DNA from 3 places in the Staphylococcus saccharolyticus genome. Region 2 is predicted to be linked to each of the others. Evidence: predicted binding sites of a transcription regulator. Region 2 holds the regulator's gene; each other region holds the start of a gene.

Region 1 (10,698 bases), 770 kb from region 2:
AATAATGTATGAATCCGCCACTTGCATAATATGGATAATCCTTTTCAAAGTCTAATTTCTCGAATGGCGTTACATCCTTGCGTACATCATAGTGGAATGAACTTTGGTAGTAGCCTTTATCTGTAATATCTGGGATAGCACCAAAACGTTCTTTATCCAAACGACAAAATCTATCCGTCAATGATTCACTCGGAGTACTGTATATACTAAACCAAATATCATATTGTTTGGTCCATGCGACTTGATACTGTTTCATTTCTCTTAAAATATCTAATGTGAATGTTTTAGCTTCTGGATTTTGTTCCCAATCTGGACCATAAAACATTGTTGCTGCTTCATACAATCCTATATACCCCATTGAAATCGTAGCACGTTGATTTGTAAATAAAGATTCCACCTTATCTTCTGAATCAAGTTTATTTTTAAATGCCCCACTTTTATAAAGAATTGGCGCATTATCTGGAATAGCATCACAAAGTCTTTCTATACGATAAACTAAAGCGTCGTGCATTAATTCCATTCGTTGTTCAAAAATATTCCAGAATTGTTCCATGTCTCCATTTGATTCAATAGCAATTCTCGGTACATTCAAAGTTACAACGCCAAGATTACAACGACCATTATTTTCAAATTCTCCATCATTATTCATCCAACTAGGTAAAAACGAACGACAACCCATCGGCGCTTTAAAATCACCTAAAAGTTCAACAAGCTTATTATAATTTAAAATATCTGGATACATACGTTTAGTTGAACATTCTAATGCAAGTTGCTTAATATCATAATTAGGATCTTCCGGACTAAAGTTAACCCCTTTTTTTATTGAAAAAACAAGTTTAGGGAAAATCGCAGTCATACGTTCTTTACCTAGACCTTTAATTCTTGTATGTAAAATAGCTTGTTGGATTTTACGACTCAATTTATCTGTACCAAGCCCTAATCCTAATGTAACGAATGGTGTCTGCCCATTTGATGTATAAAGTGTATTAATTTCGTACTCTAAACTCTCAATGGCATCACCAATATCTTTTGTCACTTGTGTATCAACGTATTCTTCAAGTTTGTCAGTTTGAACGAATGCTTTGGCCATTTCTCTATGATGTTGTTCGTTAATTTTTGCATATGTACTAAGCAATTCATCTACGCGGTCTACAGTACATCCACCGTACTGGCTACTAGAAACATTAGCAATAATTTGTACAAGTTGAGCTGACGCTGTTTGAATTGATTTTGGAGTTGTTACATGAGCATTTCCAATTTCAAATCCTTGTTCTAACATATCTTTAGCATCTATTAAACAACAATTCGTCAATGGCTGAAATGGATGATAATCTAAATCATGAAAATGAATATCTCCAGATTGATGTGCTTGCGCAACATTCTTAGGAAGTAAATGTTCAAGTGCATATGATCTAGATACCGTACCTGCAGTTAAATCTCTCATTGTTGAAAATGTATTACTATCTTTATTTGCGTTTTCGTTTAATATCGTTGGATCTTTCGTTATTAATCGTGTTATCGATGTTTCTAAAGTAGTCATTTCATCACCCTTCGCTATATATAGTATCTAATTTTAAAATAAAACACTATATATAGTATTACAATGAATAAGCATGTCGTTAACTAAAATGTCATAAAGATTTTTAACGTTTAGTGAACTCTATGTATTTTATGCATATTGTTGTAAACAATATAAAAACCCTTAACTGTCTTTTCAAACATTAAGGGTTAAAGGTTGTCTATTATTAATTTAAATATGTTACTTAGAATCATCATGAGTGACATGATAATCATGGCTATGAGCATCTTGTAAGTTCTTTTTCTTAATATGGGACTTCATTTCTTTAGGTTGATTATTAACGATAGAATCAACTTCATCATCTTCATCTGTGTGATCGTTTGCCATTTCAAGATTTTTTTCTGTATTTTGCCGTTTTTCAGTTTCAGAACGATGATCGTAAGACCGCTCTTCTAAAACAGATCCTACGGTTAATATGAGTATAACTGCAATGGTTACGATGATAATTAATGCGAGCAAAATCCACATCCAAATATTAAATGCCATTATTTGTCACCATCCTTTAAGTCACTCTGTTAAGAGTTCATTAATACTTTTCTCTCTTAGTATGTATGTTCCCTTTTCTATAGCATTTCAATCACAGTATAGCTAATAACTATCTTATTTTATGTAGTTAGCAAGTCTATAAAAAGATAAAAAAAGTCACGAACATATACCGATTCGTGACATAACATACTCATCTAATTATGAGATATAGTTATATGATTTAGCTTGGCTTGCTGAAATTGTACGTGTTGATACAACACCAGGACCACCATTATAGTTCATTTCAGATACTTTAACTGAACCATTGCTACTAACACTTTCAACGTAAGCAACGTGTCCAAATGCACCTTGTGAAGTTTGCATCACTGCACCTTTTTTAGGTGTATTATTTACAGTGTAGCCATCTTTTGTAGCTGCGTTAGCCCAGTTATTTGCATTACCCCAAGTTGAACCAATTTTACCGCCAACTTTGTCATATACATAATATGTACATTGACCTGAAGTATATAGGTTTGAACCTGAAGACGCTTGACCTGAGAATGCTACTGAAGATTGACTTTTAGCTTTTGTAGATGGTGCAGATTGCGTAGTAACCTTAACATTTCTGTCTGAAGTTGAGTAACTTGCACTTAAGCCACCGCGGTTGTTGTTTGATGTATATAATTGATTTTGATAATTATTGTTTGTGTTGTAATTGTGATATGAACGATAGTTTTGAGTCCCTTGGTTACCATATGAATAATTATATCCTTGTTGAGCTTGGTCTGGACTCCAGTTACCTTGCCATTGGTAATGATAATTACCTTGTTGATCGATTGTATAAGTGTAGCTATAAGAATATGGATCGTTAGGGTTATATCCATTATTATTTTCTGCTGCATCTGCATCATGTTGCATAAATCCTAAAGTTGCGATACCTGCTGTAGCGATTGTAGCTGTAGCGATCTTTTTCATAATTAATATCCTCCTAATAGTGAATAAAACTTTTAACTATCTCGTGGCTACCTTCAATTGAATCTTAAACTTACTTTAGTTTTTTCTCGTTAATTAACGACAAGACTCACTCTAACAGATACACAACCTTTTTTGGGGAATGTTAATACTTTGTAAATGAATCATAATAATGTGACGTAGCTTGTAAAAAACAACTGAATTTATGACATTAACTAAAATACTGTGATGATAATTTTTAAAGTGTGATATTCAATATAGCTATTTCATAGATTGTAATTTATCTGACAATTTATAAGAAAAAAATAAATGTATAACGCAAAAAAAGTGTGCAACTTCAAAAGCTACACACGTTCTACATTAAATACTAGAGATATTGATGACTTTTAAGATATTGAATAATTTGTTCAACTGACTGATCAATGGTCTGATTTTCAGTACCTATAACAATTTCAGGATGTTCAGGCGCTTCATATGGTGCACTAATACCTGTAAATTCAGGTATCTCTCCTGCTCTTGCCTTTTTATATAAACCTTTAGGGTCTCTTTTCTCACATTCTTCAACACTACACTTCGTGTAGACTTCTATAAATTCATCTTCTTTAAAAAGTACTCTAACATTATCACGATCTTCTTTATAGGGAGAAATGAAAGCAGTAATAGTCAACGCGCCTGCATCGACCATCAGTTTAGCTACTTCTCCAATACGTCGAATATTTTCCGAACGATCTTCAGGACTAAAACCAAGATTCTTATTTAACTCGTGACGTATATTGTCGCCATCTAAACGGTATGTTTACTTACCTAGATTAAATAGTACTTTCTCTAACGCAACGGAAACCGTCGATTTACCGGAAACCGATAATCCTGTAAACCAAATCACTGCACTCTTATGACCGTTTTGTTGTTGTCGTTCTTCCTTTGTTATTTCAGAGTCATGCCAAGTAATATTATTAGATTTACTCATATTTACACTCCTCTCTTATTTACCTCGTAATCCTTTGATAAGAACTTCAGCAACTTCTAGTCTAGAAAATTTCGTTGGTAATGAATTCACAATTACGCAACTTTTCTCTCACTTTTGTACCACTTAAATGTAAGTGTTGAGACGCATCATGCGGACATGTTTTAGCTGTTGCCATATTACCACATGCCTCACAATAAAATTTGAATTTCTAATTCATCTTCAAATTGAGATATCAATTCTTGAGTTTCATATGTGCCATAGTAATCGCCTACACCAACGTGATCACGTCAAACTATAAAGTGTGTACAACCATAATTTTTACAAACTGTTGCATGTAAAATGGCTTCACGTGGTCCAGCATAGCGCATAGCTGCCGGATAAATAACTAATCGTGCTCGCTCTTTTGGATAATAATGTTTAAGTATTACTTCATAACTTTTCATACGAACATCAGCAGGTATATCATCTGATTTAGTCTCACCTACAAGAGGATTTAACAATAAACCGTCTACGATTTCTAGTGCTGATTTTTGAATGTATGCATGTGCACGATGAACAGGATTTCGAGTTTGGAATCCTACGACTGTCTTCCATCCTAAATCATGGAATAACTGTCTTGTCTCTAAAGGATTTAAATGATATTCCGAGAATTCATCATGTGTCGACGGTTTAGTAATTGGATAGGTCCAGCTAAATAAATATTCCCTTTTTCATAAACTTTCTTGACACCTGGGTGCTCATCTTCAGTTATTCCATAGACTAATCTTGCTTCTTTTTCTTTATCATAGGTATATTTTTCTTCTAATTTAAGCGTTCCGTACAACTTACCATCTTCACCATATAAAGCAACGTTATCACCAATGTTAAGTTGATCTGCCTCATCTTCAGTTACAGGTAAAGTGATTGGAATACTCCATACTAATCCGTTTTCTAAATGGGCTTCTTCGACCACTTTAGTGTAATATGCTTCACTCAAAAATCCAGTTAAAGGACTGAATCCACCAATACCGATAAAGTTCTAAATCAAAAATCTCCCACGGATTTAAAGTAATTGATTTGTACGCAGCCGCCTCTTCAATCAATCGTTCTCTTTGTTCGCCATCAATAACGCGATTAATTAGTTCGCCTCCATGTGGTTGAATTGTATAGTTGATTACTTCTTCATTATTAGACATTATCTCAAAAGCTCCTTTATCCAATTAATTATATTTGTTTACTCAGTTTTTCTTGTAAGAAAAAGACAATTTCTTGTTTCGAATCATCTGAACAACGAGTAAAACAGTAATTGCTACCAATATAATGCTTCTTATTGTATTTGAAATGGTTGCATCATGAACAAAATAACTCAGTAACGCATTACTATTTGTAAAAATAATTAAACCACCTACACAAATAGCCAAAATATTAATTGGTAAAATCTTAACTAAATAAGCGGATATAGGCGCAGCAACCATGCCACATAAACTTAACGCTATGACAGCAAACCAATTGATTTGAGTTAACCCTAAAAAGATAATAAAACTAATTGCTGCCGAAGATGTTACAAAAAATTCACTTGCTGATACTATACCAATAGCATAGCGAGGTTGAATCTTTTTACTTGAAAGTAAAAGTGGTGTATTTACAGGTCCCCAACCACCACCTTCGATTGCATCTAAAATCCTGCAATTGCTCCTTGAGGAATCACTTTGAAACTATTTAAATCACCTACATGTGTATGATGCTCATGTGCACGTTTGAATAAAAATTGATATAATCACCATGAATAAAAGTTAAAACACCCGCTCCTATAAAAGCACTAATTGAACCTAGTATAGCAAGCTTTAACATGGTAGATTTATGTACATTTTCAAATTTCCAATGCGACGTACCTGAAGCAGCTGTAATCGCAATTTCTGAAAAGTGAAACGTAGCAGATACAATTGCTGGTGCTATACCATAAGTTAATAAAATAGATGATGATGAAGCGCCAGATCCCATTCCTAGAGATCCATCTACAAGTTGAGCTAAGAATCCTGCGATTGCAAAAATTAACACTTTGCGCATATATTAAATGCCCCGTTCTTCATTTGACTTGTGATTTAAGCCATCGGATGAATACATGTTGCTTCTTCTCATCTAAATATGTGTCTGATAAAATGTCTTCAAGTAACGCTTGTTTATCAGATGGCCCTATTTTGAGTGCTTTAATGTACTTTCTACTTTCATATAAAAACTGAACATAGTCTGCATAATCTTCTGTATAAGTATCTTCTAAACTTTTAATAATACGCTGCCCTAATTTAGGACTTACCCCTCCAGTAGAAACACTGATTGTTAATCTATCTCTTTTAAAAACATTTGGAAAAGTGATATTTCCCAACTCAGCACGTCCGGCATGATTAAATAATGCATGGCTTGGCACTGATAATCTAACTTGATTATTAACCATTTCAAGATTTGTAGCTGCAATCACTAAATCTGCTTTTTCAATATCTTTAGACTCAAAACATTTTTCCGAGTAAGAAATACGTCCAGTCTTTACTAACTTTTCTATTGTTTCTGTAATAGTTGGACTAATCACGTGAATATTATTCGTATAATCTAACAATGTTTGAACACGGCGAGTTGCAATTTTTCCTCCCCCGACGATGATTATCTTTTTTTTAGTTAAATCAACCATTAATGGTATATTCACGATGATCTCCTCCTATATTTGTTACTTTATCTATTATTTCATAATCCTTCACATAAATAACTCAATACATGGTAACTCTTAATTCTAGTCAACTAGGTAGATGTTATCTGAGTTAACGTCACTTCAGATTCTATCGTTTGCTCTGTAAACCAGTTTATGTTTTCTCTCATTTTTACAACTTCCCCTATAACAATCATAGCCGGATTTTTAATATGATGCGTTTTATCTAAGATTGAATTCAGTGTGCCAACTACAGTAATCTGTTGTTGAGATGTTCCCATGTGTACAAGTGCTACTGGTTCACTTCTGAACGTCCATGGTGCATCAATAATTCACAAATTTCAGGAAGACGTTTCACTCCCATATAAACACATAATGTTTCAGGACCATTTGCCAGATGTTCCCAATATCTATCTTTGTCCATTCCTAGTTTATTGACTGCAGTCACAAAGGCAACTGATGAACTATAATCTCGGTGAGTCACTGGAATACCAGCATAAGCCGGTGCTGCTATCCCCGACGTAATGCCAGGTACAATTTCAAAAGGAATCTTATTACTTGCTAATACTTCCGCTTCTTCTCCCCCACGACCAAAGACGAATGGATCCCCACCTTTAAGACGCGTCACCGTATGTCCTTTTCTTGCTAATGTAACCATCATTTTATTTGTGGCTTCTTGTGGTAAAGAATGACTATTGGGATCTTTACCACAATAGAAGAATTTTGTAGAAGTAGATGCATAGCTTAAGATATCTTTGTTTACTAATCTGTCATACAGTATCACATCGGCCTCTTTAATTGCCTTCAAACCTTTAATTGTTAAAATTCTGGATCACCGGGTCCAGCTCCCACTAAAAATATCTTACCCATATGAACCATTCCCCCTTTATTTAGCTATGGAAGTCTCGACCATCGTGTACTTTGCCTACAACTCCAGTGCGAATAACAAAATCGCCAAAGTGTTCACCTTTAAAGCTGCCACCTAAATACATATTATACTTACCTGGAGCTTTACCAATAAATGCGATTTCAGCTAACACTGGTCTTGCACACCCATTTGGACAACCAGTCATGCGAATGGTTATGTCCTCATCTTGTATTCCAGCTTGATCTAATAAATATTCAATTTTAGAGATTAAAGATGGCAAATATCTTTCTGATTCTGCCATGGCTAAACCACAAGTTGGAAAGACTACACATGCCATTGAATTTCTACGTAAACCTGGATAATTTTTATCATCAGTTAACTTGTATTTATCAATAATTGCTTGAATATCATCTTTTTTATCAGGTTTTACATTAGCAATCACTAAGTTTTGATTCGGTGATAATCTAAAATCACCTGTATGAATTTCAGCAATTTCTCTCAACGCCGTTTTCAATTTATAATCTACGGTATCTTTAACGCGACCATTTTGAATAAATAGAGTAAAGTTCCAATTCCCTTCGCCTTCAATCCACCCTAAATCGGTCACCATTATGTTTAAATTCAAAGTCACGTGCATTTTCAATCTCCCATCCTAAACGACGATTCAATTCTTCAGTCACCCATTCTTCTCCAAGTCGGTCTACTGTATATTTAAAACGTGCATTTTTGCGATTTTCACGATTAACATAATCACGTGTTGAATGGTGAGCAGCTTTTCGCACACTTCTATGACTTTCTCTTTAGGTATAAATCCAATTAAGCGACCTAATTGAGGGTAAGTATCTGTGTTTCCATGTGTCATTCCCATACTGCCCCCTATTATGATGTTAAATCCAACTAACTTATCCTTATCAACAATTGCAATTAAACCTATATCTTGCAGGTAGACGTCGATATCATTAGAAGGTGGTACTGCTATGCCGATTTTAAATTTGCGTGGTAAATACATCTTACCATAAATAGGCTCTTTTTCTTCACTAGAATCCAAAACTTTTTTACCATCTAACCAAATTTCATGATATGCTCCTGTTCTTAGAAGTAAATGGTTACTAATAGTCGTCGCATAATCATTAACTTCTTTATGAACGCGAGACTGATATGGATTTAGATTACACATTGTATTACGGTTAACGTCACCACATGCTGCAATAGAATCTAGGACCGAACCATTAATTTTTTTCATTGATTTCTTTAAGTCATGTTTGAGAATTCCATGAAATTGAAAAGCTTGGCGTGTAGTTAGTTTACTTGTATGATTGGCATGTTGATTTGAAATATCATCCATTGTGCCGGTGTCGCTTTACCCACCGGTACGCGAACACGAATCATAAATTTATAAGCTGGTTCAAGCTTTTGTTTACGACGTTCATCTCTTAAATCTCTATCATCTTGCATGTAACTTCCGTGGAACTTTAATAGTTTAGCATCATCTTGCGTAATTGAGCCCGTAATTGGATCAGCAAGTCCTTGTTCAATCGTTCCGCGTAGAAAGTTACTATCGGCTTTTAAGAATTCCATTTCATCAAAATTTTTATCAAGTTCTTCTGAAATATACTTATATGAATTAGCCATGTATCCCCCATCCTTTCTATTAATACACGTCTCGTTGATATCTTTTATCTCGTTTTAACTGTTTTAGATATACTTCTGCATCCTCATCAGATAAATTTTGTTCTTTCTTTAGTACACTTTTAATCGCTTCATGAACATCCTTAGCCATTTTACTTTCATCGCCACAAATATATATCACTGCACCGTTTTCAAGCCATTGATTAAATTGCTCACTATTTTCGGTAATTCTATGTTGAACATATACCTTTTGATCAGTGTCTCTAGAAAATGCAACATCTAACTTTGATAAAGTACCGTCTTTAAGCCACTCTTGCCATTCAGTTTGATAAAGAAAATCAGTTGTAAAATGTTGTTCACCGAAAAATAGCCATGTATTGCCCTCAAAACCTAATTCTTCACATTCTTGCATATACGATCTAAAAGGTGCAACACCAGTACCTGGACCTATCATAATCACAGGTGTCGAATCATCTTTAGGAAATTTAAAATTAGGATTTCTTTTTAAATATATTGGAACGGTATCTCCTTCTTGGATTCTCTCTGCAAATTGAACTGAACACACGCCCGCACGATTGCGACTGTGTGTATTGTATCTTACAGTACCCACAGTGATATGCACTTCATCTGGTGTAGCTTTGTAGCTACTAGAAATCGAATATTCTCTTGGTGGTAGCTTTCTTAATAATTGATGTAGATTTTCTGGTTGCAATTCAGTCGTCGCAAAGTCATTTAATAAATCGATAAAGTCACGACCTTCTATATAACTCTGAATCCATGCTTTATCTTGAATTTTTTCAGTTAATTCATCATTATCAAAGAACATAGCAGCATTTTCTAAAAGTGGTTTAGTTAGCTTCGTAATTTCAAAATGAGAGGTTAAAGCCTCTTCAAGATTTAAAGTATCTCCATATTCATTAATCAACACTTGTGTATCTGGGCTCCAACCTAGCGTACTTACTAATAAATCTACCAAAGCTGGGTCATTTTGAGGTAATACAACAAGACAATCTCCAGGCTCATATTCTTCGCCAAAATTATCAAGAAGAAGCTCAATATGTCTCGTTTCTTTATTAGAACCTCTACCATTTAAATTAATATTTGTCAGTACTTCCGCTTCATAAGGATTAGACTTAGAATACTTCTTTTCTTTATCTGATTTAATAGATTCACTTACAATTTGTTCGCTTTCTGTACCTGCTGGCGTAGAATCTATAGCGCTGATAACATTAGCCATCCATTTTTCAGCAGCTTCTTCATAATCAACGTCACAATCAACACGATTATAAATTCTTTCTGCTCCTAATTCGGCTAAACGATTATCAAAGTCTTTGCCAGTCTGACAAAAGAATTCGTAGGTTTGATCCCCTAACGCAAGAACTGAGAATCTTACGCCATTTAATTTAGGTGCTTTTCTTCCATGAATGTATTCATGCAATTCCACAGCATTATCTGGTGGATCTCCTTCACCATGCGTTGCAGTAACAATAAATAAATCCTCTACTTTCTTTAAATCTTTGGGTTTAAATGCATCCATAGAT
Region 2 (10,698 bases):
TCTAATAAGCAATATGAGATAAGTTGCTTGAACGAAGGGTCTTCTTCCATATCACCACGTCTTTTTACTTCATATTCACTTAAAGCATTAAAAATATCTTTGCCTTTAATATTGTTTTTATGCATAAATCCATTAAATGCATTCTTGTCATTATCAAATAATATATTTCTTTTTACTACTATAATTTGTTCATCGAACTTAGACATATTTTTCTCCTTTTCAGGTGTACTTTTCTAACAGTCATTTTAGCAAAAATTAATTAACATTGCGATTGAATATAAAAAATAAATGAAAACAAAAAAAGAGATGACTTTACTCGTCATCTCTTACTCATTAACTATTTTAAAGCTTCTTTAGCTTTAGATACTAATTCACCGAAAGCTTTATCATCTGAAATAGCGATTTCTGATAACATTTTACGGTTAATATCAATTTCAGCTTTTTTCAAGCCGTTCATCAAACGTGAATAGCTGATATCATGTTGACGTGCAGCCGCATTGATACGTGTAATCCATAATTTACGGAAATCACGTTTACGTTGACGACGGTCACGGAAAGCATATTGACCTGATTTCATAACTTGTTGTTTAGCTACTTTATATAATGTATGTTTTGAACCAAAGTAACCTTTAGCTAATTTAATCGTTTTTTTACGACGTGCTCTTGTTACTGTTCCACCTTTAACTCGTGGCATAATAAATTCCTCCTTAGATAGTCTCTATCATATCTTTTCGTTTTAAATCTTATTTTTTGTAAGCTAATAATTGTTTTACGCGTTTCATATCACTCTTAGACACTAATTTTGCTTTACGTAATTGACGTTTTTGTTTAGTGTTTTTATTTGCGAATAAGTGAGATGTGAAAGCTCTAGAACGTTTTAATTTACCTGAACCAGTTCTTTTAACACGTTTAGCTGCTCCGCGGTGAGTTTTCATTTTAGGCATGATTCATTTCCTCCTATAATTTAACGTTTATTTTTCGTTGACAGGCGCTAACATAATAAACATTTGACGCCCTTCCATTTTAGGTTTTTGTTCAACAGTTGCAATATCTTTACATTCATCTGCAAATTTTTCTAATACACGTTGACCAATTTCTTTATGCGTAATTGCACGTCCTCTAAAACGAATTGAAACTTTACATTTATCGCCTTTAGATAAAAATTTACGTCCGTTTTTCAACTTCGTTTGGAAATCGTGTTCTTCGATAGTCGGACTTAAACGTAATTCTTTAACATTAATGACTTTTTGTTTCTTCTTCATTTCTTTTTCTTTTTTCTGTTGTTCGAATTTGTATTTACCATAATCCATAATTCTAGCAACAGGTGGTTTCGCATTTGGTGCGACAACAACTAAATCTAAGTCTACACGTTCAGCCATTTCTAATGCTTCACGTTTAGATTTCACACCAATTTGATCACCATCTTGGCCTATTAAACGTAGTTCTTTTGCACGAATTTTCTCATTAACTTGAGTTTGATCTTTTGCTATGGTTGACACCTCCCAGAGTTTTACGAAATTGTCCCAAGCAAAAAAGAAGAGCGGGTATCACTACCCGCTCTTCTTCCACACACTTATTGTGTAACATGATTAACCTGCCAACTGCTTTTGCGTCGCTACAGGTGAGAAGCGGGTGCTTCTACTTGGTTCGTTTCGTATTCAACATCGCTAATCATATCAGTAATAAACATGTAAGTCAAATCTTTTTTATTTATGATCATGATGTCTAATTTCTTCCATAGAAACATCTTGTCTTAAATCAACTTTTTCAAGTGGTATTTTTTTTGTTTTATATCGTAACTTATGATAAAAGAAGAAAATTAGGAATACAGGAATCCCCATATAAGTTATGAAAAATCGACTTATATCAAAGTCGCCTGTTTTAATAAAGTCAACGTCCTGACCAATAATAACAATCACACATAGTATACCCGCAAAAATGGGTCCAAAAGGAAAAAGTTTAGCTTTGTACTTTAATTTAGATTTATCGTAATCTTGTCTATCAAACGCACGTCTAAATCTAAAATGACTTACTGCGATTCCTACCCATGCAATAAAACCAGTCATTCCACTTGCTGCAACAATATACTCATAAGCATCACCATTAATATGTTGTAAAGCAAAGATAAGGACAACTAAAAATCCAGTTGCCATTAGAGAAATGTACGGCACCCCATTTTTATTAGTTTTTCCGAATGAATCAAAAGCAAGCTTACCTTTACTCATTGAGTAAAGCATTCGTGTAGAAGCATACATGCCTGAATTACCAGCCGACAGCACAGATGTTAAAATAACTGCGTTCATAAAAGATGCTGCAAAAGCTAAGCCTGCATTTTTGAATACAAGAGTAAATGGTGAAGTAGAAATACTGTCTCCACCATCCATTAGAGCTTTACTATCATATGGGATAAGCATGCCTATTATAAAGATTGCTAAGATATAAAATAATAGTATTCGCCAAAATACTTGTTTAATCGCTTTTGGAACAGCACGTTCTGGATTCTCAGATTCACCAGCAGTAATCCCTATTAATTCTGTTCCTTGGAATGAGAAACCAGCAACTAAGAACACACCTAAAATTGAAAGTAAACTTCCGCCTAGATTACCTCCCAATATAGGACCATCACCTTTAGTAAATGTATCAAAGCCAACGAACTCTCCACCCATAATCCCTACTATAGTAAGTAAACCAATGATAATGAAGATAATAACAGTAACGACTTTGATTAGAGCAAACCAATATTCACTTTCGCCGTAGACTCTTACTGATAAAGAGTTTAATGCAAAAATAATTATTAAGAAAATACAACTCCATATCCATGCAGGTATACCTTGCATTGGAGTCCAATATTGGATAACTTGTGCAGCGATTGTGACATCAGCTGCCACAGTGATTACCCAATTAAACCAGTAGTTCCAACCTAATGCAAAACCTAAAGAGGGATCTACAAAGCGCGTTGCGTATGTACTGAAAGAACCTGAAACAGGTAAATAAGTTGCCATTTCACCTAATGAAGTCATTAGGAAAAATACCATTGCTCCGATAATAGCATAGGCAATTAAAGCTCCCAATGCCCCTGCATCATGGATAGCACCTCCAGAAGTCATAAATAAACCTGTTCCTATACATCCTCCAATAGCAATCATGGAAATATGACGATCTTTTAAAGCTCTCTGGACACCGCCATTTTGATTTTCATTTCTATTATTCATAGATGCTCCCTTTCCTTCTCTTAGAGGCTAACATGTAACTATATTTCTGTGTACCAACATTGTATTATTAATGTATGAGAATTTGATGAAAATTTTTTATATATTATACCACTTATCTTCAGATGTCCAAATCAACTTTTCATACTTCGCTTACGCAGAGCACAAACAAAAAGCGGTCACATACCTTTAAGATATGCAACCACTTGGTTTTATCTATATAAGGTAGCACATCACATTCAGTGACAGTACAACTTCTTATCGACAGTTGTCCCAACAATTATAATTTATGGTCTTATAATTATTTCGGCATCGTTACCTTTCGCTAATTCAACATATGTCCCATACGACTTCTGATTACCTACTGATTAAAAATGCAACCTCTAACTCTAATTTTTATTTTGTTTCATCTGTAATATACACGATATCCTCGCTATTTTCAAGTTTATCTACGTTTTTTTAAACGAATTTCATCTACTAAACTCCAAATAAATTCATCTTTTTCAAGTGTTTTTTGATTTTCTGAGCCATATTGTCTAACATTGACTTCATTGTTTTCAACTTCTTTATCTCCAACAACTATTTGATAAGGTATTTTATTCATTTGAGCTTCACGTATTTTATAACCCATTTTTTCATTACGGTCATCGATTTCAACACGAATACCTTGTGATTTAAGCTCATCTTGCAATTGTCTTGCGTAATCATAATGTAAGTCAACATTAACTGGGATAATTTCAACTTGTTTTGGTGCTAACCAAGTTGGGAATGCACCTTTTGTTTCCTCTGTTAAAAACGCTACAAAACGTTCCATAGTTGATACTACTCCACGATGAATAACTACTGGTCGATGTTGTTCTCCATCACTACCAATATATGTTAAGTCAAAACGTTCTGGCAAAAGGAAGTCTAATTGTGCAGTTGATAAAGTTTCCTCTTTCCCCATAGCAGTTTTAACTTGAACATCTAATTTAGGCCCATAAAATGCTGCCTCACCAATAGCTTCTTCGTAAGTTAGACCAAGTTCATCAGAAGCTTCTTTCAACATTGTTTCAGCTTTTTTCCACATTTCATCATCATCAAAGTATTTATGTTTATCTTCTGGATTTCTATAACTAAGTCTAAAGCGATAATCTTCAAATCCAAAATCTTTATAAACATCTTTAATCATATTAACCACGCGCTTGAATTCGTCTTTAATTTGGTCAGGTCTTACAAAGATATGAGAATCATTTAAAGTCATTCCACGAACACGTTGTAAACCAGATACAGCACCACTTGCTTCATAACGATGCATAGTACCTAATTCAGCTATACGAATTGGCAATTCTCGATATGAATGAGGTTTGTTTTTATAAATCATCATATGGTGCGGACAATTCATTGGTCTTAGAACCATTGCCTCATCTTCATCTAATTTCATAGCTGGGAACATGTCTTCTTGATAATGATCCCAGTGTCCAGAAGTTTTATACAAATCAACATTGGCTAACACAGGAGTGTATACATGGTCATATCCCATGCTAACTTCTTTATCAACAATATAACGCTCAATTTCACGACGTATTGTAGCTCCATTCGGTAACCACAATGGCAGGCCAGCACCTACTAATTGATTATTAGTAAACAGTTCTAAGTCTTCACCAATTTTGCGGTGATCTCGTTCACGACGTTCTTCTAACATTTTTAAATGTTCTTTTAAATCTTTTTTATCGAAGAAAGCAGTGCCATAAATGCGTTGTAACATTTTATTGTCACTGTCTCCACGCCAATAAGCACCAGCAGTAGATAATAATTTAAATTCTTTAATTTTTGAAGTAGATTGTACATGAACACCCCTACAAAGATCAGTGAATTCACCTTGTGTATATAGCGTTACATTTTCGTCTTCAGGAATTGCATCAATAAGTTCTAATTTATAGGGATCACCTTTGAAAAATTCCTTCGCTTCATTTCTACTTACCACTTTACGTTCAATTTTATGATTCTCATTTACGATTTGTTTCATAGTTTTTTCGATTTTTTCAAAATCATCTGATGAAACCTTTTCATCCATATCAAAATCATAGTAGAAACCACCTTCAATTATTGGACCTACACCAAATTTCACGTCGCCATATAAACGTTTTAATGCTTGAGCCATTAAGTGTGCAGTAGAATGACGTAACACCTCTAATGCTTCCTCACTTCCTGGAGTGATGACTTCGATTGACCCATCGTTTTCTAATGAACGTGTTAAATCTATTATTTGTCCATTGAATTTGCCTGCAACAGCTTTTTTTCTTAATCCTGGACTTATTGATTGAGCGATATCCTCTGTAGTAGTTTCTTTATCAAATTCTTTAGAATTACCGTCTGGGAATTGAACTTTGATTTGATCCATACTAAACCCTCCTATTTAATAAACATCTGATCGTTGACTTATTGAATCAATAAGATAAAAACCCTAATAACAAAAAAATCTCGTCCCTAGCAAGGGACGAGATAGTCGTGGTACCACCCTAGTTAAGGCGAAGACTTCATTCTATAATGTCTCCACCTATACTCTACATAAGATAACGGTCTTGAGCCGAATATTCATTACAAATATCATCACTGAAGTAGTAATAATTTAATATATCAGCCATATTCTCATCAACTAATGACTTTCTGTGTAATATTGATTAAATTATCTTATCTTCAATAGTTTCAACGATTTAGATTTAATTCCATTATACACTTCATAAAATAAAATTCAATTGTTTCTATAATTTTGTCCTTCTAAATAGTATGGCGTGGATAATGTTTTAATCCTTTCAATAATTCGAGCTGCTTTAGTTTTTTCACTACCATCTCTCGTCATAGAAAGATGATGCTCTAATTCACTATAATCAAAGTTTGAACTAAAGAAAGTTGGTAATTCATGCACCATTCTATAATGTAAAAGAGGTCCAATAACTTCATCTCTTACCCATGGTGTGACTTCTTCCGCACCTATATCGTCAAGCATTAAAATATTTGATTCTCTTACTCGCTGTAATTTCTTCTCAAAACTACCATCTTTGAATCCGCTTTTTAAAGTACGTATAAATTCTGGTAAATAAACTATTGTAGAAGAAATTTTTTCTGATTTAAGTTGATTTGCAATGGCGCCTAGAATAAAGGATTTTCCTGTACCAAATGGACCATATAAATATAAACCTTTTACCTTTTCACTTTTCGTAAGAGACGTACAGATTTCATCTGCTGCCACAGCAATGTCAAGTCGTTCTCTATTATCCATAAAAATATCTTTTAGTTTAGCGTTTAAAGTATCCCGTTGCATATGGTGTGATATAATAAGTTTAGAATTAAATCTTTCTTCATCATATTTAATCTTACATGGACAAGGTAGATATCTAATTTTAATTCTTTCATTTTCTATATATAATTCCGGCACATGCCCTTTTACAAAGTTTGGACAATTCTCAAAACTATGTCCATCATAGTACTTCTGTTGATCTTTAAATTCTTGTAATACATTTAAATCTTCATCAATCGTAGTATTTGTTATTTCATTATGATGTAAAGTTAGGAACTGATTTACATCAGAATCATTAATCACATCTTGTTTTATTTTTTTTATGCGTTTTTCTAAATCTGGTGTAGAACCCATAATATTTTTAAAACTTTTCATTAGTTATCTCCCTCCTTCCATTTCTGATTTAGTTTTTCTATAAATGCTTGTCTATCTTTTTCGAGTTTTTCATCTTTATTACCTGAATCTTGCTGTTTTGATTGCGCATTTCTCTCTTCAAGCCATTTAGGCGTTTTTTCTTTTGAAATAAGTTGCTTTTGACGACTATGATATTTTCTATCTTTTTTATTTTGAACATCATAACTTTTAGGTTTATTAACTTTTAGAGCGTAATCATATGCTTGTTTTGCATTTTCAATCCCTTTTTTCTTCCAATTTGATGCAATTTCAAAAATATAAGATTTAGGTAATTTCATATCCTCTTTAAGCATTACAAATTGTAATAATATATTAATTACACCAAAGTTCATTTTTTCTCTTTCAATCAGTTCTTCAATCATACTTTTTTGAGATTGAGTAGGTTCTGAATCAGACCAACTTGCTAACATATCAATAGGACTCGTATCATCTAAAAGTGTTAACCAATTTTCAGTATGATTTTGGTTTTGTTCATTAAAATCATTTACCTGATTAACATTTAATTGTAATTTGGGTAAATGATTTTCATGTTCAATCAAGTAATAAGAACGAGCTTGTTTACGCATTTCTTCGAAAGACAAAGTTTGATTACTGGTAATTGAGTTTAAAATAATATTTCGCATACCATCAACTGTCAATCCATAAAGTGTTGCTAGTTGAATAATAAGTTCCCGAGCTTCCTTATCAATGATTTCGTTACTTATAAAATGATGATTAAGCATTTTTCTCAATATTTCAAAATCAAAAGTTTCATTAGACAAATCAATGCCATTATAATTTTGAACTTTCTTTAAGTAAGAATTATCTTGTTTAACCATAGTTCTAGGTACACTAAACACTTCAGTAAACTTTCTAGTAGTTTGTTGATAGTTGCCTAAATCTTTATATTCCTTCTCAAAATGAGACCTAAGTGATTGATAACGATTTTTTTCAACTTCGCTATAGAGAAATACTGATAACATCGGATCATTAAAAAATTGATAAGCCGTTGGTGGTTGAACAAGTTGATAAACAAAATGTGTATGCTTTTCGTTATGCTTAACAAATGTCTTCACTAAACCAATCGCTTCAAGGTAATCCATATGCTTTCTAAAATCTAAAAGATTTATCTTTAGTTCATTCATAAAGATATAATGTGTAAGTGTTATGTGATTATCATTATCGACAAATTGGTTCATAAAATGATATAAACCTATTGATTGTAGCCCAATTAAAGGCGTGAACAAGCGATTTAAAATTTCTAAATGTTCAGAAGTTAATTGGAAATGTTTAATGACCTCAAATCCATCCTTTGGCCTTAAACCATATTCATAGGCTTGTAAACCCATTTAATAATCACTCCGTTTATTATCATTCAATATACCTTGCATTGATGCTAATAGTTGGTCAACATCTTTAAATTCTTTATAGACAGACGCAAACCTAACGTACGAAACTTGATCGACATGCATTAATAATTTCATCACATGTTCTCCAATTTCTCTTGATGAAATTTCAGTTTGTCCTTCGTCTCTCAGTTGCCATTCTACTTTATTCGTTATATCTTCCAGTTGTTGATATCTTACCGGACGTTTTTCACATGATCTTACAAGACCATTCAATATTTTTTCTCTTAAAAATTGTTCTCGAGTTCCATCTTTCTTTACAACTATTAGCGGACTTACCTCGATATGCTCAAATGTGGTAAATCGTGTTCCACAATTCTCACATTCACGTCTTCTTCTTATTGCATTTGCTTCATCAGCGTGTCTAGAATCAACGACTCTTGAGTGCGTCGAATTACATTTTGGGCATTTCATTTATGTCACCCTCTTAAGTTTGATTATCGTCAATTATACTATAAAAAGACTTCTTAAAAAAGAAAGGCTATTGATTATACTCTATTTATTATTAATTTACATCAGTAAAATAAAAACAGATATTTTATAAACACAGTAGTTGAATTTCTGATTTTAATTTAGAATTTCAAATTATATTCATCTATCAATTTTTTAAAACAGTTTTCAAACTGTCAAATGCTATAAAATATTAAATTAGTTAACAATGACTGTGTCTTCTTAAGTAAATAAAAATTATGTATAGGTTTATTGACTTAGAGAGTGAAATGAGAAATTTTTAACAAAAGATAACGCTAACAAAGTCTTTAATTTTGTTAGCGTCTTAACGCAAATTCTGTTCATTTAAATATAGATTAAAAATTAATATGAATCTAACTTGAACACATCATTAATTACACGGCTTTAGCTGTTGCCTTATTATTTATCAGCTGGCCTATTTGTTCTGCTACTTCTACAACTCGATTAGAGTATCCCCACTCATTATCATACCAAGCAATAACTTTAACTTTGTTATCCCCCATGACCATAGTAGATTGTGCATCAACTATAGCAGAATTTGGATTTGTATTAAAATCTACTGATACTAATGGTGCGTATTCAACATCGAGTATGCCTTCTAATCCAGCATTTTTAAATGCTACATTAACTTCTTCTACAGACACATTTTTTTCTAAATCAACAACTAAATCGACGAGTGAAACATTTTTAGTCGGAACTCGTAAAGCCATGCCATGTTGTTTACCTTCTACTTGAGGTAAAACTTCTTTCAATGCTTTAGCTGTACCTGTTGATGTAGGGATAATACTTTCATTACAAGAACGTGCTCTTCTTAAATCTTTATGGGGATTATCAATATTTTTCTGATCATTAGTAATGGCGTGAACAGTTGTCATAAGTCCATTGACAATGCCAAATTTATCATTTAAAACTTTAGCAACTGGACCTATACAATTAGTGGTGCAGGAAGCATTACTAAATATATCATATTCATTGACATCGAGTTTATCGTCATTAACACCTTTAACAATCATTTGAACTTTACCACCTTTAGATGGTCCAGTAAGCAAGACTTTTTTTACTCCAGCATGAATATGAGCAATTGCTTTGTCTCCATGATTAAATTTACCAGTTGCTTCGATTACAATATCGATATCTAATTCTTTCCATAGTAAATTTTCAGGATTACGATCTGACACTAATTGAATAAAATGCACTCCTACTTTAATACCATTATCAGTTGGTTCGACTTTTTTATCATATGTACCATGAGTTGTATCATAGTTAATTAAATGTGCAATTGTTTCTGGTGGATAGCTTGCATTAATAGCTACAACGTTTAAATCATTAGTTTTTAAAGCTATACGTAAGACCATTCTTCCAATTCTACCCATTCCATTAATTGCAATATTCGTTGACATTTAAAGCACCCCTTGAGTTTTTATATGTTATACTTTACGAAATTAGTATAACATAATTACTCGTTTTTGAAAGCGGTTACTTAGTATCTTCAAGAAAAGTTTTAACTATCATTAAATATAACTTATTCTTATTATAAATTTAATTATCCTTTTAACTAAAAAGAAAAAGTGCTTGTGAAAATATGTAAACACAAACACTTTTTTAAATCTATTCATTTATAGAGCTAATATAACCTTGTTTTTCTAGTAATTGCTGTAAATTCTGTTTCAATTCAAGTTTATCACCTAAATTATCTATAACATAATCGGCCATTCTACTCTTTTTATCAATAGAAATTTGACTAAGAACTCGGGCTTTAGCATCTTCTTGCGTTAAATTATTTCTTTCCATTAACCGATCAATTTGAATACTTTCAGAAGTATATACTACCCATACCTCATCTACAGTATCTTGCAAATCGTTTTCAAATAATAGTGGAATATCCATTACAACATTAAATCCTTGATTAAGATAGTATTTTTTTTGTTCTTCCATGAGT
Region 3 (10,698 bases), 830 kb from region 2:
TTTTTAGGATTCTTTGGAATTTTGACAGTATTACATATTTCTTTAGCATCACTACCATCACGTTCTTTACCGCTTGCTTCAAAATTATTCTTGATTTTTACAGTATCTCTTGAATCACTATTTTGATATTTAGAATCTAAACCATTTTTATTCAAACTATTACTACAAGCAGATAAAACTTAAAACTAAAGATAATAATAAAAATAAGACAGTTTTATTAATTCGTACTACTCCTTAATAAAACTTGACCTAAATGCAAAGTTACATTTAAACTTTTCTTTTTATCTTTTGTATGTATCACCCCTTTGACTATACGTCTAAATATCTAAAACTCAACTGAGTCAAAAGTAGCTTCATCATAATAAAGACAAATACGTTGTCCTATTATCTCTTCTACACGAACTTCCATTTCATATAATTTTTTCAATATGTCAGGCTGAATAACATTATCTTTAACATCAGCTTTGACTGTTTCACCTTGTTTAAGCGCGACAATATTGTCTGAATAATAAGAAGCAAAATTAACATCGTGTAATACAATAATGATTGTTTTATTTCATTTACGACACAAATCTCGTAACGTTTGCATTATTTGTACTGAATGTTTCATATCTAAATTATTTAAAGGTTCATCAAATAATATATAATCAGTATCTTGTGCTATCGTCATAGCAATATATGCACGCTGTCACTGCCCTCCAGATAGTGTTTTTATATTACGACTTTTAATTTCTTGCGGTTGTAATAAATCTAGAGCATACTCTACTTTGTCGTAGTCTTCTTTCTTCATTCGACCTTTTGAATATGGAAAACGACCAAAGTTAACCAATTGCTCAATAGTAATATTCATTTCAGTGTGATTGGATTGCTTTAAAATACTTAATTTTTTAGCCAAATCATCAGTTTTATAATCTGAAAGTACTTTGCCTTCAATCGAAATTGCGCCGTTTTCATAGTTACATAAACGACTAATAGCAAATAATAATGTATTTTTAACAGCACCATTAGGTCCTATTAATGAATTCCGTTTTCCCTTTTCAATATCAACGCTAATATCTCTTAAAATAGGTTTATTGTCTATCATTTTGTCTAAATTTTGAATTTGAATCAATTTGCACTTCTCCTTTTAACAAGTAAGTAAATGAAGTAACTACCACCAACTAAATCCACTATCAAACTGAATTCAGTTGTTGCTTCAAATAGATTTTCAATTACCCACTGTGCCATATATAAACTAATCCAGCTGAATAATATTGTTGCCGGTAAAATAAATTTGTGTTCATACGTCTTCATAAATTCGTGTGCTAAGTTGACTGTTAATAAACCAAGAAATGTTACAGGACCTATTAATGCAGTAAATATAGAGACAAGTAAAGCAACCAAAATAAGTAATAACCGCATCATATTTTTATAAGATACACCTAAATTAATCGCCTGCGCTCTTCCTAATAAAAGCACATCTAAATAAGGACGAAGTACAATTGTTACAGCAATTAAAACCACTAACAAGATGCCTAATACAATTACTAAATTAGAATTTGATGCATCAAAACTAGCAAACATGACATTTTGAACCGCTAAGAAAGATTCCGGGTTCATTATGAGTTGGAAAAAACTTGTAATACTACGGAAGAATGTTCCTAATATCACGCCGACTAATAGTATAAAATAAACTGAAAAGTGACCAAGTTTAAATATGACTTGAAATAATAGTAATGAAAATAACACCATTGCAATCAAAGTTATTAAAAAATTAAGATAGATGTTTGTGACTACGGTTGCTTGCTCACCTAATAAAAAAATGGGTAACACTTTGACAAATAAATATACTGAATCGAGTCCCATAATAGAAGGTGTTAATAATCTGTTTGTAGTAATAGATTGAAAAATAACTACTGAGGTTCCTATCGTTGCACCTACCAATTAGAATAAGAATGAATTTTTTTAAACGACTTTGGAATTGATATTCAAATATATTAAAATCTAAACCTACTAACAAATAAAATATAGCCATACAAATTGCAATAACGACTAGCATACTTATTTTTTTGTTAGAGCTCATTAGCATAATTTTTCCTACCTTTCATTAGCAAGATTAGGAAAATAATTGTGCCAAATACTCCTATCGTTAATCCAATATTAATCTCATAAGGATAAACAATTATTCTGCCAATAATATCAGCAATTAAAACAAAAATCGTACCAAACATGTGTGGTAATGTATTTTTTAAATGATCACCTCTATAAATAGAGATAATATTCGGTACAATTAAACCTAAAAATGGTAAAGTCCCCACTGTAACAACTACTAAAGCTGTTAGCATTGCTGTTATAAATAACGCGATATTAATGATTTTTTCATAACTTACACCCAAGTTATGACTAAAGTCTTTTCCCATACCTGCAATTGTAAAATGATTTGCAAAAATAAACGCTAGAATAAGTAAAGAGATAGTGAGATACAACACTTCATAACGACTACTCGTTATAATGGCAAAGTTACCAGTTAACCAGTTCCCAATACTTTGTAAGGCATTTGTTCTCAACGCTACAAATGTGGTAAAGCTGGATACAATTCCACCAATCATAATACCTAAGAGTGGAACAAAAATGACTTCTTTTACACGTATAAGATTAATTAATCGGACAAATAAAAACGTTCCAATAATACCTAAAGCAACAGCAAACAATAATTTGATTAAAATGTGACCATTTGGAAAGAATAAAAGTGACATTAAAATACCTAATTTCGCCCATTCTATAGTGCCAGCTGTGGTTGGACTTACAAATTTATTTTGCATCATCTGTTGCATAATTAATCCTGCTAAAGCGAGTAAACTTCCTGAAAGGAGGATACTAACCGTTCTAGGGATACCGCTTGAGAACAAAATATTCTTTTGCTCATCATTTAAAAGGAAAATATCTAATATAGAGAGCTGACTCACCCCTATAAATAAAGAGACAACAATTAAAATCACTAATAAAATAAATAAGGCATAACCTTTAAATATAAATTTCATTAGTCATTCTCCTTGCTAAATATGATTGATGCGGAAGGTAATAACCTAACTTAAATGATAATGATTATCATTAATATTATAGATAATACTATCTTTTTACAATATCTTTTCATGTTTTTTGAAATTTCTTTAATAAGTATTTATATATAACCATTCGTAATACATGGCTGTTATTCATATTTATAACATTTCACACAAAAAGAAGACTCCTATCAATTTTAATAGGAATCTCCTTTTAAATGAATGTCATCTATTTATCAAAGATAAAGTCTTCGTCTTGTAAAGCCTCAACGTTTAGCGCTAACGTATAGCCATCACCTTTGACTGAGAAGAAGTCATGATTCTTAGTAGATGTGTCCAATGCATTTTCAATAATAGGATTAAGTTCACGTTCTTCGAAATATGGTTCAAATCCTAAGTTTGATAATGCTTTATTACCATTATAACATACATAGTTTAGAACATCTTCAGTTAGACCAATATCATCATACAATAAGTGAGTATAAGAAACTTCATTATCGTAAAGTTCGTTTAATAACTTATACATTTCTTGATCAGCTTTTTGCTTTTCACTTTCGGATAATTCATTACGTAAACTTTGTGCATCTAAACCAGTAAATACACCGTGAATAGACTCATCTAATAATAGAATTTTACGTATAATCTCACCAGATGTAGTCATTTTACCTTGACCCGCAAGATAAAGGGGATAATAGAAACCTGAATAGAACAAGAAGGTTTCTAAAAAAACACTTGAAACTCTCGCAATATATTGATCGAAAATCGACGCTTCTTTACCCCAAAGTTTGTGATAATTTTCAATAATTTTATCTGATTTATATTTTAAATGAGGTTGTTCAATAACCCATGTATCTAACAAATAGTTTGTTTCACTAGATGGAAGTAATGTGGTAAAAATGTGTGAGTAGCTTTTAGCATGTATTTGTTCCATCATTGCCATAAACGAATATACAGCTTTTTTTCTTAAGTCTGTCGTGTGGAGCATGATCAATGGCATACCATCATCTGCTTGATGCGTATCTAAACCTGTTAACCCTGCTAATGCTTTTTTAAACGTTTCTTTTTCAGAATCTGATAAAGTTTTCCAACTTGCTATATCTTTTGAAACTTTAAATTCTGTTTCTACCCACATTTGTGAGATATTTTGACGCCAGAACATATTCGTCATATCTTCTTGGGTATTCCAGTTAACTGCTTTCATTAAAATCCTCCTGTCATATACGTAAGTTATAGAGAATTCAAACCAATGAGCAATAAAATTTAAAAACGAACTCATTGGTTAAAATCACAATGTTTTAGTTTGATTTTACTAACTTAATTAAATTGCACAACTTGTACATTCTTCAACACTTAATAATTTATTACGTGTGTAGTAAAGAGACTTTAAGCCTTTGTAGTGAGCATAAACATATAATCTTGAAAGTTCACGTGTAGAAATCTCTGAATTCACATATAGAATGGTAGAAATACCTTGGTCAACATGTGTTTGAATCGTTGACACTAAATCAATCAATTTCATTTGATCCGTGTTAAATGCAGATTTGTAATACCACATTGTTTCTGGTGATAAGAAAGGCATAGGATAGAACGTTTCTGCATTACCATACGTACGACGTTCGATTTGATCAACAATTGGCATCACAGAACTTGTTGCATTTTGGACATAAGAGATGCTTTGTGTAGGCGCAATTGCAAGTCTATATGCATGATAAAGTCCATAATGTTCTACTTTTTCTTGTAATTCTCTCCAATCTTTAGATGTTGGAATGAAGAATCCATCAAACAGTTGACATACCTTTTCAAATTTAGGTTGGAATTCCTGAGAAGTGTAGAATTCAAAATATTTACCATTAGCATAATCCGATTGGTCAAAGCCTTGGTATTTTTCTCCACGTTCTTTAGCAATTTCCATTGAACGTTCAATGGAATAATAATTCATCATCATAAAGAAGATATTTACAAAATCTTTAGCTTCTTCAGATTCATAACCAATTTTATTTTTAGCTAAATATCCATGCAAATTCATGACACCTAAACCAACTGAATGTAATTCACTGTTTGCCTTTTTAACGCCTGGAGCATTCTGAATATTAGCTTCATCACTTACTACTGTTAGTGCATCCATACCTGTATAAACAGAGTCTCTGAACTTTCCAGATTCCATTACATTCACGATATTTAATGAACCTAAATTACAAGAAATATCTCGTTTAATATCATCTTCAGTGCCATAGTCATTAATAATTGATGTTTCTTGTAATTGGAAAATTTCTGTACACAAATTACTCATTTTAATTTGACCAATATTAGAGTTTGCATGAACTTTATTCGCATTATCTTTAAACATGAGATATGGATATCCTGATTGTAATTGAGTTTGTGCAATCATATTTAACATTTCACGTGCATCTTTTTTCTTCTTCTCAATATTTGAATTAGCAACCATATCTTCGTAATACTTTTCTAAATCAATATCATCTAACGTTACGCCGTATTCTTGCTTTACAGTGTGCGGTGCAAACATGTAGAATTCTTTACCCTCTTTAGCTAAATCAAAGAATTTTGAAGGAACAATCAGACCTGTTGAAATTGTAGATAAACGTAATTCTTCATCTGCATTTACTTTTTTAGTATCTAAAAATTCTTCAACATCGTAATGGAAAATATTTAAATAGACTGCCCCAGCACCTGGACGTTGACCTAATTGGTCTGCATAACTAAACCCACCTTCTAACGCTTTAGCTACAGGTAATACTCCTTTAGCAACACCTTTAATACCTTTGATTGCCTCACCACGAGCACGAAGTTTAGATAAATTGATAGCAACACCGCCACCAATTTTACTTAATTGTTTAGCTGTTGAATCAATAAAGTTAATAGAGTTTAGACTATCATCAACTTCTAATAAGAAACATGAAACAAGTTCCCCTCTTCTCGCTCTACCAGCATTTAAAAATGTAGGTGTGGCTGGTTGGTATCGTTGTTCAACCATTGCAGAAATAAACTGTTTGGCTTGTTTCATGTCACCATTAGCTAAATAAAGTGCAACAATTGCTACGTGTTGGTTGTAGTCCTCTAAAAATTGACGCTTGTCATTCGTTTTTAAAGCATAATCTTTGTAAAACTTACTAGCAGACATATAGCTAGCAAATCGAAAATGAATGGACTTAGCAAACTCAGTGATTTCTCTTAACTCAGCTTCACTATACTTTTCAAATACATCGAAGTAGAAATGGTTATCTACTAAATAATGAAGTCTTTCAATCTCATCATCAAAGTAGATCATTTTATCATGAATTTCTTCAAGATAAACTTTAAGAGACTCTTGATCTTTTTCTAAATTAAAGAAGCCATTATCTTTTCTTTTTGTAACTTCATTATTCAGCTCAATATGATTGTATTTCTTCTCTTCCATGGTTTTCATTGAAATTACCCACCTTATCCTTAAATTCAATAACGTCCTTATTTGTGCCTTGTACTTCAAATTTCATTAGTAAAGGAACTTGATAGTCCTCTGAGATAGTATGACCTGCTTTAGCGAAATTTTGTCCCCAATTTCGATTTCCACTAGCAGCTACCGCTTGTAGTTGAGAGTGGTTTACACGCAAAAAAGATTGAACCGGTTGTGGCACTTCACCAAATCCGATAGTGCCAGTAACTAAGATGTATGGTTCATTAACTGGTTCTGTGCAATTATCTTGAGTAATTTCTAGTGTATCTTGAATTTCTGCACGATGAATAAAACGTCTAACATTTCCAGAAAATGAATAATATACTACTTTCATTGGATCACCTTCTTTCATCAACCTTCTCAATACCGTTAAACAATAGTGCCCAATTATCAGTTAAAATATAAGGCTCTACTATTATTTTAGAAGTGTAGACTTTTCAATATACTAAACCCTTTAAATATTTTAAAAAAGTCTGAATTTGATACTATATCTATAAATAGATAACGACAATATATAGTGATTAAAACTTAAATTACACCAAATGATAAATTCTATTTTTTGTAACTGTTTACTTCAATTACAGTTATTTATTATCAAATGTAGTGTCATATTGCATTAAAATGATTATATTCTACAGCATCAATTTTCATACCAAACACTATATATAGTGTTTGGTTTTTAAAATCAATACTATATTCTGTGTTTCATTATACATAAGTCAAATGTTTAATGAAAGTTAAAAATTAATGACGAAAATGAAGATATTAATTAGAAAGTGCATCACTACGTCATTAAAGTCATTTATTCTGAATAAAAAAATTTTTTTCAAGCTTCTTTGCTTGCTTTTTAGTCAAAAATAGTCATTTACGGTTTATTAGCGATTTACAAGACCACTGCGTTTATTTATAAATAAACTATATTTATATAAAATATTCATATTGTAGTCTAAATGATTCTAGATGTAAACTTTAAATCGAACGTTTGTTCGCGTTTTTATTTTAACTGCTCCCCTGATACTTTGCAAGGATTTATGCATATCTTTTATTTATATGCTAATATAATTACGTTAATCATATAGGATCGAGGCGATAATATTGAATCCAAAAGTAAAAGGTATTATTGCTATTTTAATTTCTGCTGTAGGTTTTAGTTTTATGTCAGTATTTTTCAGACTAGCTGGAGATCTGCCTGTATTTCAAAAATCACTAGCTAGAAATTTTGTAGCCATGTTTATACCATTATTTTATATATATAAATATAAGCAACCTATGTTTGGAAAATTAAGTAGTCAACCATTACTTATTACACGTTCAACCCTAGGTCTTATAGGTGTTTTACTTAATATTTATGCTATTGATCATATGGTATTAAGTGATGCAGATACGTTAATGAAGTTAAATCCATTTTGGACCATCGTCCTAAGTTTAATATTTTTACATGAAAAAGTTCATAAATACCAAATTTCAGCGATGATTATTGCAATATTTGGAATGCTTCTCATCGTTAAACCAGAATTTTCTTCTTCAGTCATTCCATCAATTGCAGGATTATTTTCTGGTATATTTGCCGCATCTGCTTATACATGTGTAAGAGCATTAAGCACCCGTGAAAAACCATATACAATCGTATTTTATTTCTCACTCTTTTCTGTTATTGTACTTATACCATTTTCAATCTTTACCTTTACACCTATGTCAACTACTCAAATTATATTTCTACTCGGTGCAGGATTATCAGCAGCTGTTGGCCAAATTGGTATTACACTTGCTTATAGTTTCGCCCCCGCTAAAGATATTTCAATCTTTACGTATGCTTCAATTATTTTCACGGCAATATTTGGGTTCATACTCTTCGGAGAATCACCAGATATGTTAGCAACAGTAGGATATGTAGTAATTATTAGTGCAAGTTATTATATGTTTGAAAAGGCACGACGAGAAACAACTATAAAACAAAAGTAGAGGAGCAAAAATTATGACACAAGGACGTCAAAAAGGTGAATTAAATGATATCAGCTTATTAGGCAATCAAAATAATCAATATGACTTTGACTATAGACCTAATATATTAGAAACTTTTGATAATAAACATCAAGGTCATGATTACTTTGTGAAATTCAATTGTCCTGAATTCACATCATTATGCCCTATCACAGGACAACCTGACTTCGCTACAATTTATATTTCATATATTCCAAATATAAAGATGATAGAATCTAAATCTTTAAAACTTTATCTATTTAGTTTTAGAAACCATGGCGATTTTCATGAAGATTGTATGAATATTATTATGAACGATCTTATCAACTTAATGAATCCACATTATATAGAAGTTTGGGGGAAATTCACGCCAAGAGGTGGCATATCGATTGATCCATATACTAACTATGGTCGTCCTGGCTCTAAGTATGAAAAAATGGCTGAACATCGACTTATGAATCACGATATGTACCCTGAAAATATTGATAATCGATAAACATTAATGCGTTCTCCGCTGATGAAAAAGTCAGCGGATTTTTTCTGCTTAGCCTTATTTATTCATAAAAAAAACAGTTGCACTTTGTCGTGTTAAAGCGTATTTTATTAATAGTGCTTTATTTATTCAATTGAGTATATTAAATAAACAAACTTAATAGCATTAACACCTTTACTCAAATGTTGTTAAAGATAAAATCGACAGAATATTCTTATTATTTTTATTTTTTGAAAATTATTGAAACTTTTTAATTACAATAGTAAAATCATTTTTAAACAATTTAATATGGTTATTTGGGCAAGAAAGGTTGGGATGATTTATGACTTCAAATAAATCCCATGAACAAGCAGTTCAAGAAATACCTCAACAAGGATTCTTCGGACATCCTAAAGGGTTAGGCGTTCTCTTTTTCGTAGAGTTTTGGGAGCGATTCAGTTACTACGGTATGAGAGCAATGCTTATTTTTTATATGTATTTTGCAATCCAAGATCACGGACTAGGCATTGATAAAACAACAGCAATGTCAATCATGTCCGTATACGGAGCACTCATTTATATGTCTTCTATTCCAGGTGGGTGGATAGCAGATAGAATTACAGGAACACGAGGGGCAACACTTATTGGTGCCGTACTAATTATCATAGGTCACATCTGTTTAAGTTTACCTTTTGCAATGGTAGGTTTATTCACTTCCATGTTCTTTATCATAGTAGGCTCAGGTTTAATGAAACCAAATATTTCAAATATTGTTGGTCGACTTTATCCAGAAAATGACGTTCGAATGGATGCAGGATTTGTTATATTTTATATGTCAGTCAATTTTGGTGCATTAATTTCACCAATTATATTGCAAAATTTTATTGATATTAAGAATTTCCATGGTGGCTTTTTAATCGCAGCTATCGGTATGGCACTTGGATTGGTTTGGTACGTCTTATTCAATCGCAAGACTTTAGGTAATGTGGGCATGAAACCAACTAACCCATTATCATCTGCTGAAAAGAAAAAGTATAGCACTATCATTGGTATTATTGTCGCAATTATTGCTATAGTTTTAATTATTTCTTATATCACTCATACACTATCCTTTGATTTAGTGAGTAATACAGTACTTATTTTAGGTATTGCTCTACCTATCATTTACTTTACAACTATGATTCGCAGTAAAGAAGTTACTGATACAGAACGTTCAAGAGTTAAAGCGTTTATACCACTATTCATTTTAGGTATGTTATTCTGGGCTATTCAAGAACAAGGGTCTAACGTTTTAAATATATATGGAATTGAACATTCAGATATGAAAGTGAATCTTTTCGGTTGGAAAACAAATTTTGGAGAAGCTATTTTCCAATCAATTAATCCATTATTTATCTTACTATTTGCGCCTGTCGTTTCTGCTATATGGCAAAAATTAGGTAAAAAGCAACCTAGCTTACCTATCAAATTTGCTATCGGTACATTATTAGCAGGTTCGTCATATATCCTTATAGGTATTATTGGTAATATATATGGTGACACACATTTCTCAGTGAATTGGGTTATTCTTTCATATATTATTTGTGTTGTTGGTGAATTATGCTTATCTCCTACAGGTAATAGTGCAGCTGTTAAGTTAGCACCAAAGGCATTTAACGCACAAATGATGAGTTTATGGTTATTGACGAATGCTTCTGCACAAGCTTTAAATGGTACTTTAGTTAAATTAATTAAACCACTCGGTCAAACAAATT

The links. The regulator NrdR, encoded in region 2, represses ribonucleotide reductase genes. The targets are predictions, from matches to a motif close to AACACNATATATNGTGTT.
Region 1: the regulator NrdR is predicted to act here: its motif matches at 1,583-1,600, upstream of nrdD (anaerobic ribonucleoside-triphosphate reductase).
Region 3: the regulator NrdR is predicted to act here: its motif matches at 6,997-7,014, upstream of nrdI (class Ib ribonucleoside-diphosphate reductase assembly flavoprotein NrdI).

Annotation. Positions count from the first base shown of each region.
Region 1 covers NZ_UHDZ01000001.1:333,960-344,657, reverse strand. Annotated here, with positions in the region: gene nrdD (anaerobic ribonucleoside-triphosphate reductase) at 1-1,540, opposite strand, end outside; gene DYE57_RS01475 (hypothetical protein) at 1,760-2,065, opposite strand; gene DYE57_RS01470 (CHAP domain-containing protein) at 2,264-3,019, opposite strand; partial or broken gene cysC (adenylyl-sulfate kinase) at 3,384-3,983, opposite strand; partial or broken gene sat (sulfate adenylyltransferase) at 3,999-5,158, opposite strand; partial or broken gene DYE57_RS01455 (sulfite exporter TauE/SafE family protein) at 5,201-6,029, opposite strand; gene DYE57_RS01450 (NAD(P)-binding protein) at 6,049-6,660, opposite strand; partial or broken gene cobA (uroporphyrinogen-III C-methyltransferase) at 6,753-7,530, opposite strand; partial or broken gene DYE57_RS01440 (NADPH-dependent assimilatory sulfite reductase hemoprotein subunit) at 7,551-9,160, opposite strand; gene DYE57_RS01435 (assimilatory sulfite reductase (NADPH) flavoprotein subunit) at 9,180-10,698, opposite strand, start outside.
Region 2 covers NZ_UHDZ01000001.1:1,107,755-1,118,452, reverse strand. Annotated here, with positions in the region: gene DYE57_RS05490 (NUDIX domain-containing protein) at 1-206, opposite strand, end outside; gene rplT (50S ribosomal protein L20) at 338-694, opposite strand; gene rpmI (50S ribosomal protein L35) at 744-944, opposite strand; gene infC (translation initiation factor IF-3) at 972-1,499, opposite strand; ribosomal protein L20 leader region at 1,527-1,650, opposite strand; gene DYE57_RS05470 (amino acid permease) at 1,707-3,212, opposite strand; lysine riboswitch at 3,428-3,603, opposite strand; gene thrS (threonine--tRNA ligase) at 3,655-5,592, opposite strand; gene dnaI (primosomal protein DnaI) at 5,944-6,864, opposite strand; gene DYE57_RS05455 (replicative helicase loading/DNA remodeling protein DnaB) at 6,864-8,231, opposite strand; gene nrdR (transcriptional regulator NrdR) at 8,232-8,702, opposite strand; gene gap (type I glyceraldehyde-3-phosphate dehydrogenase) at 9,134-10,159, opposite strand; gene coaE (dephospho-CoA kinase) at 10,368-10,698, opposite strand, start outside.
Region 3 covers NZ_UHDZ01000001.1:1,933,603-1,944,300, forward strand. Annotated here, with positions in the region: partial or broken gene DYE57_RS09485 (ferrated catecholamine ABC transporter substrate-binding lipoprotein SstD) at 1-222, opposite strand, end outside; partial or broken gene DYE57_RS09490 (iron ABC transporter ATP-binding protein) at 326-1,111, opposite strand; partial or broken gene DYE57_RS09495 (iron chelate uptake ABC transporter family permease subunit) at 1,108-2,068, opposite strand; gene DYE57_RS09500 (ABC transporter permease) at 2,052-3,020, opposite strand; gene nrdF (class 1b ribonucleoside-diphosphate reductase subunit beta) at 3,271-4,242, opposite strand; gene nrdE (class 1b ribonucleoside-diphosphate reductase subunit alpha) at 4,360-6,465, opposite strand; gene nrdI (class Ib ribonucleoside-diphosphate reductase assembly flavoprotein NrdI) at 6,428-6,826, opposite strand; gene DYE57_RS09520 (DMT family transporter) at 7,588-8,454, shown strand; gene queF (preQ(1) synthase) at 8,468-8,968, shown strand; gene DYE57_RS09530 (S-Cys-Gly-3M3SH uptake peptide MFS transporter) at 9,288-10,698, shown strand, end outside.